4 regions of the Streptomyces sp. NPDC096176 genome follow, and region 4 is predicted to be linked to each of the others. Evidence: riboswitches for the same ligand, from Rfam matches in the RefSeq annotation. Region 4 holds a riboswitch; each other region holds the start of a gene.
The links. Region 4 has a riboswitch for cyclic di-AMP ahead of ACIQ7Q_RS34570 (M23 family metallopeptidase). Riboswitches for the same ligand answer to the same signal wherever they lie in the genome.
Positions count from the first base shown of each region.

Region 1: it holds a riboswitch for cyclic di-AMP, as region 4 does, so the genes downstream of both, ACIQ7Q_RS32165 (peptidoglycan DD-metalloendopeptidase family protein) here and ACIQ7Q_RS34570 (M23 family metallopeptidase) in region 4, are expected to answer to the same signal.
Region 2: it holds a riboswitch for cyclic di-AMP, as region 4 does, so the genes downstream of both, ACIQ7Q_RS01445 (NlpC/P60 family protein) here and ACIQ7Q_RS34570 (M23 family metallopeptidase) in region 4, are expected to answer to the same signal.
Region 3: it holds a riboswitch for cyclic di-AMP, as region 4 does, so the genes downstream of both, ACIQ7Q_RS25660 (transglycosylase SLT domain-containing protein) here and ACIQ7Q_RS34570 (M23 family metallopeptidase) in region 4, are expected to answer to the same signal.

Region 1 is NZ_JBIWFV010000017.1:80,411-84,613, forward strand. It holds gene ACIQ7Q_RS32160 (SGNH/GDSL hydrolase family protein) at 1-430, opposite strand, end outside; gene ACIQ7Q_RS32165 (peptidoglycan DD-metalloendopeptidase family protein) at 667-1,587, opposite strand; cyclic di-AMP (ydaO/yuaA leader) riboswitch at 1,590-1,747, opposite strand; gene ACIQ7Q_RS32170 (tyrosine-protein phosphatase) at 2,427-3,239, shown strand; gene ACIQ7Q_RS32175 (DUF6126 family protein) at 3,249-3,413, opposite strand; gene ACIQ7Q_RS32180 (helix-turn-helix domain-containing protein) at 3,431-4,021, opposite strand; gene ACIQ7Q_RS32185 (aspartate aminotransferase family protein) at 4,134-4,203, opposite strand, start outside.
Region 2 is NZ_JBIWFV010000001.1:278,704-282,906, reverse strand. It holds gene pcrA (DNA helicase PcrA) at 1-1,083, opposite strand, end outside; cyclic di-AMP (ydaO/yuaA leader) riboswitch at 1,324-1,487, shown strand; gene ACIQ7Q_RS01445 (NlpC/P60 family protein) at 1,489-2,664, shown strand; gene ACIQ7Q_RS01440 (hypothetical protein) at 3,100-3,483, shown strand; gene ACIQ7Q_RS01435 (tetratricopeptide repeat protein) at 3,530-4,203, shown strand, end outside.
Region 3 is NZ_JBIWFV010000010.1:13,122-17,324, forward strand. It holds gene ACIQ7Q_RS25655 (glutamate--cysteine ligase) at 1-1,291, shown strand, start outside; cyclic di-AMP (ydaO/yuaA leader) riboswitch at 1,688-1,846, shown strand; gene ACIQ7Q_RS25660 (transglycosylase SLT domain-containing protein) at 1,851-2,648, shown strand; gene ACIQ7Q_RS25665 (hypothetical protein) at 2,750-3,304, opposite strand; gene ACIQ7Q_RS25670 (hypothetical protein) at 3,444-3,725, shown strand.
Region 4 is NZ_JBIWFV010000026.1:3,646-7,848, forward strand. It holds gene ACIQ7Q_RS34555 (MerR family transcriptional regulator) at 1-179, shown strand, start outside; tRNA gene ACIQ7Q_RS34560 (tRNA-Met) at 319-392, shown strand; gene ACIQ7Q_RS34565 (PP2C family protein-serine/threonine phosphatase) at 632-1,783, shown strand; cyclic di-AMP (ydaO/yuaA leader) riboswitch at 2,012-2,168, shown strand; gene ACIQ7Q_RS34570 (M23 family metallopeptidase) at 2,179-3,225, shown strand; gene ACIQ7Q_RS34575 (aldo/keto reductase) at 3,388-4,203, shown strand, end outside.

The DNA of each region.
Region 1 (4,203 bases), on a different contig from region 4:
TGCCGCGCAGATGCCGCAGGACCGGCACGTCGCGGGTGTCGAAGCCGGTGGTCACCATGACGGTGCCCACCGAGCGCGTGAGGTCGGCGACGGCCCGTTCGAAGCGCTCGGCGACGGCGTCCGGGTCGGAGCCGGGCCTGATGATGTCGTTGCCACCGGCGCAGAAGGTCACCAGGTCGGGCGCGAGTTCCTTGGCCCTGGGCACCTGCTCCTCGACGATCTGGTCGAGGAGACGCCCGCGTACGGCGAGGTTGGCGTACCTGAAGGTGTGTTCCGGCCTACGGTCGGCGAGCAGGACCGCGAAACGGTCCGCCCAGCCGACGTATCTCCCGTCGGGCCCCGGGTCCCCCACGCCCTCGGTGAAGCTGTCACCGATCGCCGCGTACGACCCGAATGCGTTACTGATCTCTGTTCTCGAATCGTCTGCCACGAGAGCACATCTTTCCTTTACGGATGTGACCTACGCGACCGTAAGGAGGGGTTGACGCGGGGTGATCTTTGCCACCGGTCAAGATTCGGCCAACCCGGAATACGCGGAAGCCCCCGCTCCGCGTTGTGCGGGGCGGGGGCTTGCCGACGTGGACCGCCGGCCGGTGCTTGCCGCACCGGAGGCGAACACCATGTCAGATCACCTGGGACCCAGGGCGATCGGACGGTTCGGAGGGGTCAGAGGGAGACGCCGTGCTCCCGGAGGTAGGCCAGCGGGTCGATGTCGGAGCCGTAGCTCGGGCCGGTCCGGATCTCGAAGTGCAGGTGCGGGCCGGAGGAGTTGCCCGTGGAGCCGGAGAGGCCGATCTGCTGACCACCGGACACGGACTGACCGCTGGAGACGCCCAGCGAGGAGAGGTGGGCGTACTGGGAGTAGGTGCCGTCCGTGTGCTGGATGACGACCTCGTTGCCGTACGAGCCGCTCCAGCCGGCAGAGACGACGGTGCCGGCTCCGACGGCCTTCACGGAGGTGCCGGAGGAGGCGGCGAAGTCGACACCGGTGTGGTAACCGCTGGACCACATGGCGCCGGAGGCGCGGTACGGCGTGGTGACGCCCGCGTCGACCGGGGCGGAGAAGCCGGACGCCGGGGTGGATGCCTCCTTCGCGGGAGCCTCCTTCGCCGGAGCCTCGGCCTGCGGCGCGGCGGGCCGCGAGTCGTCGCGCGAGGGACGGGTCTGCGACTCGGAGCGGGGCTCGGGGTCGTTCTTGACCTTGGACTTGGCGCCGATCGTCAGCTCGAGACCCGGGTGGATCAGCGCGGGGTCGGCGCCTATGGCGCGGCGGTTGTCGTTGAAGAGCTGCTTCCAGCCGCCGCGGACGTTCTGCTCTTCCGCGATCTTCGACAGGTAGTCGCCGGCGACGACGGTGTACGTCTTCGGGGCCTTCTTGGCGCCCTGAAGGGCGGCAGCCTCGACGGCGCCGGGGGCCGCGGTGGCGGCCTGCTCCGGAGCTGTGGCCGGTGCCGCCGCGGGTGCGGCGTTGGCGGAGGTGGCGCCGAACAGGGGCAGCGCGATGGCGGCGCCACCCGTACCGGCGACAACGAAGCCACGGGTGATCGGGTTGGTCTTGGGACGGCGGTGCTTACCCTTTGCGGGCATGGCGCTTTCCTCTCCGGCGCCTGCGAGGTGAGCTGTCGGGTTCGGGCTGGAGATGCCCGGTCGTGAACGTGCACGACTTCACCCCAAGCCGTCCGAATTAACCGGAATCGGCGTACTACCTGGGTCCCCCGCTCCTGCCACACGTGGGTGGGTTCGAATTCCGGTCGGCGGCAGGATTAGGCGGTCCGTCCGGATTGAGCGTGACCGTAGGCGAGTCGGGCAGTCCCGGACAAGCCACGATTTTCCCCGATCAATGACGGGGGTGATATCAACAGGGATTTCCCGGTCACCCTCCGTGGACAACGGAGCATCAATTCCCTTGCCGAGGAGGGAATTCGTGTCACCGACGCGGCCACAGAACGTCACGGATATGACGCTGCTCACGGACCGCAGCCCATCCCCCCTGCTTACGGGGCACGTTATGCCTAAACAGCTAATTCGGACAGAACATACATTTAGCCATCTACTCCCGCACTTACCGCAGCGCGCTACGGCCCCTCGCTTTCCACCTCCACCGAAGGAGCAAGAATGTGGCCGCCGGTCACGGCCACGAGGGGGCGATACCGCTCCCTGCCACCGTCGCCCGTAATGAACGCACTCGATACAGATGCACCATTTCGCCCCCACCGGTGAGGGGCACCCCTTCGCAGGACCGGACAGGTCCCCGTACATCACCCGCCGTGCGGACCGTCGGGGCTGCGCACCCGAGGAAATCGGCACGCGTCCGTCAACACCGTTGGTTCATGGCCGAGATGAGTGCCTCATGAACGAGTGTCGTATGGTCGAAGCCGCGCCATCGTCGGCGACCAGCGCCGACGGCAGTACCTGAAGGAGTCCTCGTGACGCAGCAGCTGCCGCAGGCCCCCTCGACAGAGCCGGAGCTGACCGGTGTCCGCAACTTCCGGGACGTGGGCGGACTGCCGACCGTGGACGGGCGGCGGGTGCGGCACGGCCGGCTTTTCCGCAGCGGACACCTGGCGCACGCGACGGCGAGCGACGCGGCGTTCCTCACGACCCTGGGACTGCACACGATCTTCGACTTCCGCAACGCCGCCGACCAGCGGCTGGAGGGCCCGGACGTCGAGCTGCCCGGCGTGCGCAATGTGAATCTGCCGCTGAGCGACCCGGCCGACGGCGCCGAGTTCTGGAAGATGGTCCGGGACGGCAATCTCGATCAGCTCAAGGCCATCCTCGACGACGGCAAGGGCGCAGGGCGGATGATCGCCTCGTACCGCATGATCGTCAAGGAGCGGACGGCCGAGCACAGCCAGGTTCTGCACGCACTGGCCGAGGACAGCGTCCCGGCCCTGATGCACTGCGCCGCCGGCAAGGACCGCGCCGGGCTGTCGATCGCCGTGTCACTGCTGGCCGTCGGCGTGGAGCGGGACGCGATCGAGGCGGACTACCTCAAGTCCAACGACCCGCACCGCCGTTACAAGGTCCGGCGCACCGACAGCTCCCCCACCGGAATGTCCCCCGAGGTGATGGAACTGCTCAGCCCGCTCTTCGACGCCCGCGCCGAGTACCTGGCCGCGGCCTTCGACGCGATCGAGGAGAACTGGGGCACACCGGAGCGGTACCTCACCGAGGGCCTCAAGCTCTCCCGCGAAACCCGCGAGCGGCTGCGCACACGACTTCTCGAAGAGGGCTGAGGCACCGGGTCACTGGTTCTGGCCACCCACCAGGAACAGCAGGTAGAGGAATCCGGCGATGACGTGGCCCGCGATCAGATAGAGGAAGAGCCGGATCACCAGCCCGCGGGGAAACCGCTCCTCACTGGAGCTCTCGCCGCCCGTGGCGCGTCGGTCCAAGGGGTCGTGGGACATGCCTTCGATCGCCTTCCTTACCGGTCAGAGGTGGGGTGCAGTTCCGAACTCTGCAGCAGTGTGTGCACGAACAGCAGCTCGGCCCCCTCGGGGCCGGAGGCGGCGATGCGGTGCGGGGTGAGCGAATCGAAGTGCGCGCTGTCTCCGGGAGCCAGGTCGTACACCGTGTCGCCGAGGGTGAGACGGAGCCGTCCCTCCACGACATGGAGCCACTCCTCGCCCGGGTGCACGCGCTCCAGATCTCCCTGGACACCGTACGGGACCGTCACACGGAGGGCCTGCATCGCCCGGCCGGGGGCTCCGGCCCGTCGGTAGTGCCAGCCGTCGGCCGCCGCGGGTTCCCGGCGGGCGCGGACGACCGGGTCCTTCTCCAGCGGCTGCTCGCCGAGAAGCTCCGCCACCGTCGTACCGTAGATCCGGGCAAGGGCGAGCAGCATCGGCAGCGAGGGCTGTCGCCGGCCCGTCTCCAGTCGGGAGAGGTGGGCGGGTGACAGTCCCGCCCGCTGGGCGGCCGACTCGAGGGTGAGTCCGCGGCGGCGGCGCAGTTCACGCAGCCGGGGCGCCATCTCGGGCAGCTCGTCACGCGCCGGCTCGACGGGGGTGGTCATGCCTCCATTGCGCCAGAATCCTGCCTCTGAGGCAAATTCCTTGCCCCAGAGGCAAAACCCCTCACCCGCGCCGTTGACGCCGATCGCGGCAGCCCGACGCCCCGGGCCCGGCTCAGCGGTTCGCGACCGCCTGCCTCACCAGTGTCTTGCCGAAGTCCCACATCAGCCCGCCGCCCCCATGG
Region 2 (4,203 bases), on a different contig from region 4:
GGCGTTGGCGGCGGAGAGGATCGTCTGGGTGGAGCGGTAGTTCTGCTCCAGCAGGATCGTCGTCGCGTCCGGATAGTCCTCCTCGAACTGGAGGATGTTGCGGATGGTCGCGCCACGGAAGGCGTAGATCGACTGGTCGGCGTCGCCGACGACGCACAGCTCGGCCGGGGCCAGGTCCTCGTACCCCTTGCCCACCAGCTCGCGCACGAGCGTGTACTGAGCGTGGTTGGTGTCCTGGTACTCGTCGACGAGGACGTGCCGGAACCGCCGCTGGTAGTGCTCGGCGACATCCGGGAACGCCTGGAGCAGGTGGACGGTGGTCATGATGATGTCATCGAAGTCCAGGGCGTTGGCCTCGCGCAGCCGCGCCTGGTACATCCGGTACGCCTCTGCGAGCGTCTTCTCGAAGCCGTCCTGGGCCTGGTCGGCGAAGGTCTCCTCGTCGATCAGCTCGTTCTTCAGGTTCGAGATCTTGGCGCTGAAGGACTTCGGCGGGAACTTCTTCGGGTCGAGATCCAGATCACGGCAGACCAGCGACATCAGCCGCTTGGAGTCCGCCGCGTCGTAGATCGAGAACGACGACGTGAAGCCCAGCTTCTTCGACTCGCGGCGCAGAATCCGGACGCAGGCGCTGTGGAAGGTCATGACCCACATCGCATTGGCGCGCGGGCCGACCAGGTCCTCGACGCGCTCCTTCATCTCACCGGCGGCCTTGTTGGTGAAGGTGATCGCCAGTATCTGGCCGGGGTGGACATGCCGCGTGCCCAGCAGATGCGCGATGCGGTGGGTGAGGACCCGGGTCTTGCCGGAGCCGGCGCCGGCCACGATGAGCAGCGGTGACCCTGTGTGGACGACGGCCGCACGCTGTTGTTCGTTCAGCCCCTCGAGCAGGGCGGCGGGGTCCACGACAGGGCGCGGGGCGCCGTCGCGGTAGTACCCGTCGCGGGCCGGAGGCACGTCGAACGCGCCCTGGAAGAGATCGTCCGGAAGCTGCTCCGGAGCCGATTCCTCGGGCGGCGGCGGTTGCTCGTCCCCGTCGGGCTGGAGGTCCGCCAGGAAGCTGTCGTCAAAGAGGCTGCTCATCGCTTAACGAGTCTAGGCGGCCGGACCGACAGCCCGTGGCCGCATCGGGGACACGAGCGGGACACGGTACGTGACGGGACGCATCCGCCCTGCCACAGCGGCCCGCCCGACGGCCGCCCGCGGAAAAAGGTCACGAAAATGTATCGGACATATCGAACATCAACCTTCACAGCACACACACGAGTTGGCTAGCGTGCTCGACCAGGCGGCCCGTACCCCTCCTGGCGAACCACGCCGAACGGGCGGCCTGCGCCGAATCCGGGCTCCCGTCAAGGGAGTTCGGAACCGGGGACCCACCATGCACAACCGGGGTGAATCGGACCGCGCACCACTCGGTCCGTAGGGCGTCTTCCGTTCCGCCCGAACCCGACAGCTAACCCGGTAGGCGGTCCACGGAAGAAGGAGATGCCGGCCTTGGCGTCGCATCGCAAGCCCCGCAGCCGAACCGCAAAGCCCTCCCCCGCCGTCGGGTTCACGACGGCAGCCCTCGCCGGTGTGACGCTGCTCTCCACGCAGAGCGCGACCGCCGCACCCTCCGACCCGAAGCCCAGCATCGAAGAGGTGCAGAAGAAGGTCGACGACCTGTATCGGCAGGCGGGCAGCGCCACCCAGGAGTTCAACAAGGCCAAGGAAGCCACGGCGGAGAAGCGCCAAGAGGTGGACCAGCTGCTCGACGACGCGGCCAAGCGCACCGAGAAGCTGAACGAGTCCCGCCGCGCCCTCGGCAACTATGCGGCCGCCCAGTACCGCACCGGCGCCGTCACCCCCACCGCCGCCCTGATGTTCGCGGACAGCCCGCAGGCGTACTTCGACCAGACGCAGCTGATGGACCGCATGACGGACCAGCAGCGCAGGACCGTCACCGAGTACGAGACCGAGCGGGCGGCGGCTGCCAAGCAGCGCGCGGAGGCGACGAAGAGCCTCGAGTCCCTCACGGACTCCCAGGAGTCCCTGCGCACCAGCAAGCAGACCGTGCAGACCAAGCTCGCCGAGGCACGCACGCTGTTGTCGAAGCTGACGGCCGAGGAGAAGGCACGGCTCGCCGCGATCGAGCGGAAGAAGGAGGAGGAGGCGCGCCGCAAGGCCGAGGCGAAGGCAAAGGCCGAGGCGGCGGCACGCGCCGAAGCGGAGGCGGAACGGCAGCGGCAGCGGCAGGAGCGCGAGACCACCCCGGGCGGGGACACCGGCACGGGCGCCGGGACCGGTACCGGCACGGACGACGGCACCTACGCGGCCAAGGCCGACAAGGTCCTCGCGTTCGCCCGCACCCAGATCGGCAAGCCGTACGTCTGGGGCGCGACGGGACCCAGCTCGTACGACTGCTCCGGCCTCACCCAGGCCGCGTGGAAGGCCGCCGGTGTGGACCTGCCGCGCACCACCTGGGACCAGGTGGAGGTGGGCTCCCGCGTGCAGACGGCCGATCTGCTCCCCGGCGATCTGGTCTTCTTCTACGACGACATCAGCCACGTCGGCATATACATCGGCGACGGCAAGATGATCCACGCCCCCAAGCCGGGCGCCAACGTCCGCGAGGAGTCGATCTACTACATGCCCATCTACGGCAGCGTCCGCCCCGCCTGACGCAGGGCGGCCAGCTGTAGGGCCGCTTTAGATCTGTCAGATTCTCAGCGATCTGTCGTCAACTTGTCGTCTGCGACAGGTCGCTGAGAATCACTCCGTAGAGTGGCCCTCGGCCACTCACAGCATCCTTGCCCTCCCCCGATGCATGGGACGCCGCAGCCAATGGGCAGTCTCGGCCGGGATCACCTTCTGTGTCCCTTCGGGTACGTATATCGCCGGTGGCGGTGCCGTACGTATCGGTTCGAGAGCCAACGGCTGAGGCCAGAGCTATGGAGGTCCGCTACCGCCAGGCAGACGGGGTCTTCGCGGAGACCTCGTCGCATCTGCTGGTGAGTGAAGAGGTAGCGGCCGGGCTGCCGGTGCGGGAGTTCCGCTGGTACAAGAGGCGTCGGCACTACTCGGGCTGGTACCACGCGGTGACGCGGCGATCGTCTGGTGCCCTACGAGAGCCGTTTGGAGCTCGCCCGCATCGTGCTGGCGGATTTTGCCCAGGATGTAGCCGAGATTGCCGCTCAGCCGTTCCAGGTATGCGGGGACGACGGAGCCGGCATCCGTCGGCACGTACCGGATCTGCTGCTGACGCATGCGGACGGGCTGGTCACGGTGGCGGACATCAAGGCTCCGTACCGTGTGGACGTACCGGAGGTAGCGGCCCAGTTCGACGGCCTGTGCGGCGGGAGACGCGGCGTCCGCGGCGCCGGCGCCGACGAGGAGTCGGCCGGGCAGTTGTGGCAGCCTGCGTCCGCCAGACAGGCGAAAGCGCCATTCGGTTGGATGCCACCGGCCCCTGACCGGTTGCGGCCGTCCGAGTTTGGCTGATTGCTGAGGGTGTCGACATCAACGGCGCGACCCCCAGGAGACACGCATGAGCTACCAGCAGGACCTGATAATCTGCCGCGAGCTGGGCGAACGCCATGGCGAGAGCCGGGCGCTGAACAGCCTCGGCGTCGCCCTGCAGCAGGTGCAGCGGTTCGACGAGGCCATCGACGCCCACCAGCACGACCTCGTCACCTGCCGCGAGCTGGGCGAGAGCCATGCCGAAGGACGGGCCCTGAACAATCTGGGCATGGCTTTGCAGCAGGTGCGGCGGTTCGACGAGGCCATCGACGCACATCAGCAGGCCGCCGCTCGTTTCGCCGAGCTGGGTGACCATCACCGCGAGGCGCAGGCCCTGAACAATCTGGGTACGGCTTTGCAGCAGGTGCGACGGTTCGACGAGGCCATCGACGCACATCAGCAGGCCGCCACCCGGTTCACCCATCTGGGTGACCAACACCGCGAGGGGCAGGCCCTGAACAATCTGGGTACGGCTTCGCAGCAGGTGCGGCGGTTCGACGAGGCCATCGACGCACATCAGCAGGCCGCCGCCCGGTTCACGGAACTCGGCGACCATGACGGTGAGGGCCGAGCCCTGAACAATCTGGGTACGGCTTTGCAGCAGGTGCGACGGTTCGACGAGGCCATCGACGCACATCAGCAGGCCGCCACCCGGTTCACGGAACTCGGCGACAACGAGGGCGAAGGCCGAGCCCTGAACAA
Region 3 (4,203 bases), on a different contig from region 4:
GAACACCGACGTGCTCGAGGCCATCGCGGACCCCGCCTGGGACAGCGAGCTGGGCCGGTTCAACCTGGAGATCAACATCCCGCCGCGGACACTGACCGCAGGCGGCCCCGACGCCTGGGAGCAGGAGATCCGGGACGCCCTGAACCACGCCGAGCAGCGGGCCTCCGAGGTCGGGGCCCATCTGACCATGATCGGCATTCTGCCGACCCTGCGGCAGCGGGACGTGGGCGAGGCGGCGCTCTCGGAGAACCCGCGCTATCGGCTGCTCAACGAGCAGGTCTTCGCGGCCCGGGGCGAGGACCTGCGGATCGCCGTCGACGGGGTGGAGAGGCTGCGCACCTACGCCGACACGATCACCCCCGAGGCCGCCTGCACCAGTACGCAGTTCCACCTGCAGGTCTCGCCGGGCGAGTTCCCCGCCTACTGGAACGCCGCGCAGGCGATCGCCGGGGTCCAGGTCGCGCTGGCGGCGAATTCGCCGTTCCTCTTCGGCAAGGAACTGTGGCGCGAGACCCGGATCCCCCTGTTCGAGCAGGCGACCGACACCCGCCCCGAGGAGATCAAGGTGCAGGGGGTCCGGCCGCGGGTGTGGTTCGGCGAGCGGTGGATCACCAGCGTTTTTGATCTCTTCGAGGAGAACGTGCGCTACTTCCCCGCCCTGCTGCCCCTGTGTGACGACGAGGACCCGCGGGAGAAGCTCGACGGCGGGGACACCCCGGAGCTGCCCGAGCTGACCCTGCACAACGGCACCATCTACCGGTGGAACCGCCCCGTCTATGCCGTCGCCCACGGCAGGCCGCACCTGCGCGTCGAGAACCGGGTCCTCCCCGCCGGCCCGACCGTCGCCGACACCCTCGCGAACGGCGCCTTCTACTACGGGATGACACGCGCACTGGTCGACGAGGAGCGGCCGATCTGGTCCCGGATGTCGTTCCAGGCCGCTGAGGACAATCTGCACGCCGCGGCGCGGCACGGCATCGACGCGGACCTGTACTGGCCGGGCATGGGCGAGGTGCCGGTGGTCGAGCTCGTACTGCGGCGTCTGCTGCCCATGGCCCATCGCGGTCTCGAGCTCTCCGGCATGGACGCGGCGTGGCGGGAGCCGCTGCTGGGGATCATCGAGCAGCGCTGTGTCACCGGCCGAAACGGCGCGGTGTGGCAGGCGGAGATGTACCACCACATCGACGCCACGAGCCGCGTCGACCACCATGAGGCGCTTCGGCTGATGACGCGGCAGTACATCGACTACATGCATCTGAACGCGCCGGCGCACACCTGGCCCGTTGACTGAGTGTTCCTCGCTCGTTCCGTAGGGGGCCGGGCGACCTGCCCGGCGATGCTCACCTATGTCCGGTATAGGGGTCTTTTCTCCGCATTAAGTTTGTAAGTCGAATTGCCGCGTATTCCTGTTGGTTGGGGTTCCTTGGGGGTTATGGGGCAACCCTGGAGGTTGCCCCGATCCCCCGTGATGTCGGTCACCTGGTCCGCTCTGTGTGGATACCGCCGCGCGGGCCATTTCCCTTCTCTGGGGCGGAGTTTGAGCCTTTTGACGCGACACTGACAATGCGGATTTCCCGTCAGGGGGAGACGTCCGCTTTGTGATGTGGAATTCGGGACTTGTTCCGCCGGGATCCTCTCGCTTAACGTCACCGTCAATCCGGATGGACCGCCGAATCCTGCCGCCGTCCGGTAAACCGCACCCACTCACGTACGGCAGGAGCGGGGGAACCAGGTAAGCCGCCGATCCGGAATCCCGGAACGGCTCGGGGTGAAGTCGCCATCAGCTGCGACCGGGCATCTCCAGCCCGAACCCGACAGCTCACCTCGCAGGCGACGGAGAGGAATTCGCCATGCCCACAAAGGGTAAGCACCGTCGTCCCAAGTCCCGTTCACTCACCCGCGGGTTCGTGGCAGCGGGCACGGGTGGTGCCGCACTCGCCCTCCCGCTCATGGGCGCCACCACTGCTCAGGCAGCGCTGCCCGTGGCCGCGGAGAAGGCCGTCGCGCCGGCCACCGTGGCCGCCGCCGCGCAGGTCGCCGCACAGAAGTCCAAGGCCGTCACGTACTCCGTGGTCGCGGGTGACTCCCTTTCCAAGATTGCCACCAAGTATTCTCTGAGTGGCGGCTGGAAGGAGCTCTTCAACGACAACCGGAGAGCCATCGGCCACGATCCGGCACTGATTCGCCCCGGTCTCGAGCTCACGATCGGTGCAAAGTCCCCGGCCAAGGAAAAGGCCGCGCCCAAGAAGGCCGACCGGGCCGCCGCGACCGACCGCGCGGACCGCTCGGAGCGGAAGGCGGCCCCCGCGGCCAAGCCCGCCACCTACGCGAACAACCTCGACGGCTGGATCAAGGAATCGCTGGCCATCATGGGTCAGCGCGGAATTCCGGGAACCTACGAGGGAATTCACCGCAACATCATGCGCGAGTCCTCCGGCAACCCGCTGGCCATCAACAACTGGGACATCAACGCCGTCAACGGCACGCCCTCGAAGGGCCTGCTTCAGGTCATCCAGCCGACCTTCGACGCCTACCACGTCCCCGGCACGGCCAACGACCTGTACGACCCGGTCGCCAACATCACGGCCGCGTGCAACTACGCCGCCGACCGGTACGGCTCGATCGACAACGTGAACGGCCCCTACTGACGGGACCGTTGCGACGGCCGACAGGCCGCAACACTTCACCGGGCCGGAGCCCGGGGCGTCCGGCGGCGCCCCCGGTCTCCGGCCCCGTGTTGTGCCGGTCTTCAGCCCCGCGCGGCCACATGGAACGAGGACAGCCACAACACAACGGCCGCTCCTGCCCCCACCACAACGCGCACGGTCTCGTCCGTGTACCCGGCCAGGGCGACGGCGGTGCCGACGACCGCGACAACCGTCAGCAGAACAGCCGTCCAGGTGTACTGCCACTGGTCGAAGAGACGCGCCAGCGGAAAGAAGTGCAGACCCACCACGAGACAGATCCCCGGCGGGATCAGCTCGGCGTGGCCCGTGGCGTTCGAAGCGGCGATCACCGCGAAGATCGCGACGACCTCGAGGGCGTTCACGAGGCCGACCCCGCGGTTCCACTTCCCCGGCAGCCGCACCATGCGGCGTGCGGTCCCCGCGGCGCCCCGGAACGCAGCAACAACGGCCGCGACGGTCAGCGCCGCCCCCACAATGCCGACTACGACGGCAGCAGTCGTCGATGCGAGCCCGGAACCGGCCGCGAAGGCCCACACCAGGGCGAAAACCGCGAGAACCACGGCGCCCCGGCGGCGCAACTGCTGAGTGAGTGTCAGGCGCTCCGTGTCGGTGGTCATGGCCGGAGGCTACAGCGATCCTCCGGTCCCAGAACGGTAGTTGGGCAACCAGCCGCGACCACGGGATGAGTACGAGGTCCGGACGTTCTGAGTACCCGCCCGGATCCGCCCGCACCCCCCTCACCGGTCGAATCGGAGCATGCTCCCTGAAGCCCTCCGCCACCCGCGCGTCCGCAACGCCACCACAGCCGGCACGGCCCTTGCCGTGACCCTGCTCCCGCTCGCGGTCGGCGTCCTGCTGGCGAAGGCCGCGGCCACGGACCCGATGACACCGGTGAATGCGATGATCACCAGCGGCGGCCATCGCGCCCGCGTCACCCGGGCCCAGTGGCGCGGCTGCGGCAGGAGCGCCCTCCGCCACTGCCGCACGGCCCGCACCGCGGTCCGCGCCCGGTCGGGCCGCCACACTCCCGCGGCGTGAGGCTCCACGCGTGCCGATATGAGCCGGATATGGACCTGTTTCCGTGTTGCTCGTGGGAAGACGGCCATGACAGCATTCCGTGGTCCTTTCGGCATGGCCACCGTCGGTGCGTAGGGCGTGGCGTTCGCGCAGTGCATCTCTGCGAACCCCCGGGTGCCCGCCTCGCCCGCCTGCTGGGCGCGCATCAGCTCGCCCAGTGGAGCCACGCACGCGGTGCCGGGCACGACGCGGTCACGCTCGTCGTCGGCCGAACTCACTGCGGACGCCGAGCTCCACGGCTGCGTACGGGGTCAGGACTGTGCCCTGCACCTCGCCTGCGACAACCACCGCGGCGTGACCCGGATCGAGGTGCCCGACACCCAGCCTGCGCGGCCGGCCCGTACCACCCCCTGTCCCCGACATGGCAAGGAGTTGTGGGCCGAGTGCGCCCTGCCTATCAATGGAGCCGGCTTCGTGGCCGGGGTGGTGGTTGACTCCC
Region 4 (4,203 bases):
GGTCGGAGGGCGGCCACCGCCGCTACTCCCGCTACCAGCTGCGCATCGCCGCCCGGGCCCGTGAACTCGTCGACCAGGGAACCCCGGTCGAGGCCGCCTGCCGGATCATCATCCTCGAGGACCAACTCGACGAAGCCCTCCGCCTCAACGAGGAGCTGCGCCGGGCCGGCTCCCAGTGAGCCGGCATCCGGCCCCGACGGCGAGGGCCGCTCCCGTAGGACTGACGGACGACATGCCGTGGATGTGACCGCCTCGGCGGGGCCGGAACGGTAAGTGGATTTGATCTTGCTCCGGATGGCGTAAGGTTGTGTTCACCGACGCGGGGTGGAGCAGCTCGGTAGCTCGCTGGGCTCATAACCCAGAGGTCGCAGGTTCAAATCCTGTCCCCGCTACTGATGGCCACGGCCCGGCAGACGATCGAGAGATCGACTGCCGGGCCGTTGTTGTTCTTCCGGCCGTACCCCCGTTTTCCGGCCGTGCCCGTCTTCTTCCGGCCGTACTCCGTGCGTGCCCGGCGCCCGTCCGTCGCCCGGTTGGACGACGGGGAGTCGCTGCGCGGTGCGTCGGCGCTCAGCCTGGGGAGGGCGCGGCAAAGTCCGCGGCCGTCAGCGGACCCGGTAGGAGAGCACCCTTGGGACAGGAGTCGCGAGACCAGGCCGGCTCCCGGAGCGCCCCGTGGCCCGTACGCGTGCTGCCGGCCCTGATGATCGTCGGCGGTGTCGTCTTCGACCTCCTCACCCCCGCCCGCTTCACCGCGGTACCGCTCTTCGCCGCAGCCCCGCTCATCGCGGCGCCCGTCGTCAGCTGGGTCACGACGCTGCTGACCGGGATCGCGGCGGTGATCGCCGTCAGCGGCCTCCATGTCGTGAACCGGACCGCCGCGCAGATCACGGCGGTCACGGAGACGACCACGCTGCTGACGGTCGCCGCCCTCGCACTGCTCATCAATCGTGTCGTACGGCGCAGCGGGGAGAAGCTCGCCTCGGCCCGGGTCATCGCGGAGACCGCGCAGCGGGCCGTGCTGCCCGAGCCGGTCGAGCGGATCGGCGGCCTGCACATCGCCGCTCGGTACGAGGCGGCGCAGGCGGACGCGTTCATCGGCGGCGACCTCTTCGCCGTGCAGGACACCCAGCACGGGGTACGGCTCGTCGTCGGCGATGTGCGGGGCAAGGGACTGGGCGCGGTCGGGACGGTGGCCGTGATCATCGGAGCGTTCCGTGAGGCGGCCGAGCAGGAGAGCTCCCTGGAGGGCGTGGCCCAGCGGCTGGAGCGGGCGCTCCGGCGCGAGGGCATCCGACGGGAGGGGCTCGACCTCGTCGAGGGGTTCACCACCGCCGTGCTGGGCGAGATCCCGCGCGGCCGGGCCTTGGTACGGCTGGTGAACCGTGGCCATCCGGAGCCGCTTGTGCTGCGTGCCGACGGCGGTGTCGACGTGCTCGAGCCGTCGGAGGCGGCGCTGCCGCTGGGAATGGGTGAGTTGGGGTCGTGGTCGGACAGGGCGGACGAGTATCCGCTGCCCGACGGGGCGACGCTGCTGCTCTATACGGACGGGGTGACGGAGGCGCGCGACGACCGGGGGGTCTTCTACGATCCCGTCGAGCGGCTCGGGGGACGTCTTTTCCCGGGGCCGGACGAGCTTCTGGACGCACTGATCGACGATGTCCGCCGGCACACGGGCGGCGGGTCGAACGACGACATGGCGCTGCTGGCGGTCGCCCGGCCCGCGGCGGGCGGGCCGGAACGGCGCCGGACGATGCCGGTGGTCCCGGCGTACCCGTCCTGATTGCGGTGCGTAGTCGTAGCACACCCCTCCGCATAACAGCTGACACACCATCAGGAACACGGGCCCGTCTGACGTTTGATCAAGTCGCCCGGGTCCGGCCGCTTCTGTCCGGTTAAGTCCCGGCCGAAGCCGTTAACGATCACCCGGAACAGCTTGGATTCCAGCCCCGGCGTCTATTAACGTTCGATAACGCAGCGCGGTCGTCCCAGCCGTCGTAAGAGGCGGCACCGTGCGCACGCGCCGAATCCCGCAAGGGAACCGGGGAACCACTCATTGGGGTGAATCGGGCACCTTTTGCCGCTCCGTCGAGCGGCCGAGGTACTCGTAGGAGACCTTCCTGCTCCGAACCCGTCAGCTAACCCGGTAGGCGATAAGGAAGGAAGGAGAACGCCTTCGTGGCGTCCAACATGCCTGCCCCCGAGGCCCGCTTCGCGTCCGAACGCTTCGGCGACGACGCACCCGAGCGGACCTGGGAGGAGTGGAATCCCACCGAGGACTCCATCCGCCCGGTGCGCGGTCGGCACCGCGTCATCAAGCAGCGGGGCGGGCTCGCCCGCAGCTCCACGGTGCTCGGAGTCGGCGTGATCGCCGCTGTCGGTGCGGGCGGCATAGCCACCGCGCAGGACAAGCCCGCGGTCTCCATATCTCTGCCCGACGCCATCACCGACAAACTCCCCGACGCCAAGTCCCTTCCGGGCGTGGGATCCCTGATCTCGGACGACTCCGTGGACTCCGCCGCGCAGGCGAACACGGCGCCGCTCACCGCCGCGACGACCGTCGCCGACGGCGGCACAAGCTCCGCTCAGGGGGCGGGCGCGGGCGAGGCACTGCGCGCCCGCATCCTCCAGCAGGCCGAGCAGCAGCAGGCGGAGGCGGACGCCGAGGCGAAGGCAGCGGCGGAGACGCTCGCCGCCGAGCAGGCCGCGGCAGCTGCCGAGAAGCAGCAGAGCGCGGCGGAAGCCAAGGCCGCAGAGGAGAAGCGCAAGGCCGAGGAGGCCGCGCGGGCCAAGGCGGAGGCAGAGCGTCTCGCCGAGCTCGCCAAGAGCTTCGCCCTCCCCACCTCTTCGTACACTCTCACCTCCACGTACGGCGAGTCCGGCTCCATGTGGTCCTCCGGGCAGCACACCGGCCTCGACTTCGCCGCCCCGACGGGCACCCCGGTCAAGGCCGTGCACGGCGGCACGGTCAAGTCCGCGGGCTGGTCCGGCTCCTACGGCTACCGCATCGTGCTCGAGCTCGACGACGGCACCGAGATCCTGTACGCCCACCTGTCGTCGATGACGGCGAGCGCCGGCCAGAAGGTGACGACCGGCGAAACCATCGGACGCGTCGGCGCCACGGGCAACGTCACCGGGCCGCACCTGCATCTTGAGGTGCACACCACGGGCGGCTCCGGCATCGACCCCATGGCGTGGCTGCGCGGCAAGGGCCTCACGGTCTGACCCCCTGCCCGGTACGGGACCACCGCGGCGCCTCGGACACCACTGAACGAGGCACCCGGCGACTCCTGTGCCGGGCATACCCATGTCTCCGGCAGCCCGGGCGCACCCCCCGATGCCAGGGCTGCCGGAATACGCCGGGGAAGACGAGTTGTTGATCAGCGCATGGCCTCCTCACGCACTCTCGGCTCCTCCGACCTCAGCGTCTTTCCGCTCGCCCTCGGCGGCAACGTCTTCGGCTGGACGGCCGACGAGACGCGGACCTTCGCCGTGCTCGACGCATACACCTCCGCAGGAGGCAATTTCGTCGACACCGCCGACAGTTACTCGTCCTGGGTGCCCGGAAACGAGGGCGGCGAGTCGGAGACGCTCATCGGCAAGTGGCTCGCCGCCCGCGGCAACCGCTCCGAGGTCGTCGTCGCCACCAAGGTCGGCGCCCACCCTCGGCACCAGGGCCTCTCCGCCACCACGATCAAGGCCGCGGCGGAGGAGTCGCTGGCCCGGCTGGGGACCGACTACATCGACCTCTACTACACCCACTTCGACGACCCGTCCGTGCCCGTCGAGGAGATCATCACCGCCCTCGACCAGCTGGTGAAGGAAGGCAAGGTCCGCGCGATCGCCGCCTCCAACCTCAGCGCCGAGCGGCTCCAGGCCTCCCTGGACTTCTCCGAGCGGGAGGGCCTCGCCCGCTACACGGCGCTGCAGCCGCACTACAACCTGGTCTCGCGCCACACATACGAGGGCGAGCTCCAGGAAACCGCCGCCCGCGCCGGACTCGCCGCCGTCCCCTACTACGCGCTCGCGTCCGGCTTTCTCACCGGCAAGTACCGGCCGGGCGCCGCGGTGGAGAGCGCCCGGGCCCAGGGCGCGTCCAAGCACCTGGAGTCGGAGCGGGGCCTTCGGGTCCTCGCCGCGCTCGACGAGGTCGCGCAGGCGCGCGGCGCGGAGATCGCGACCGTCGCGCTCGCATGGCTGGCC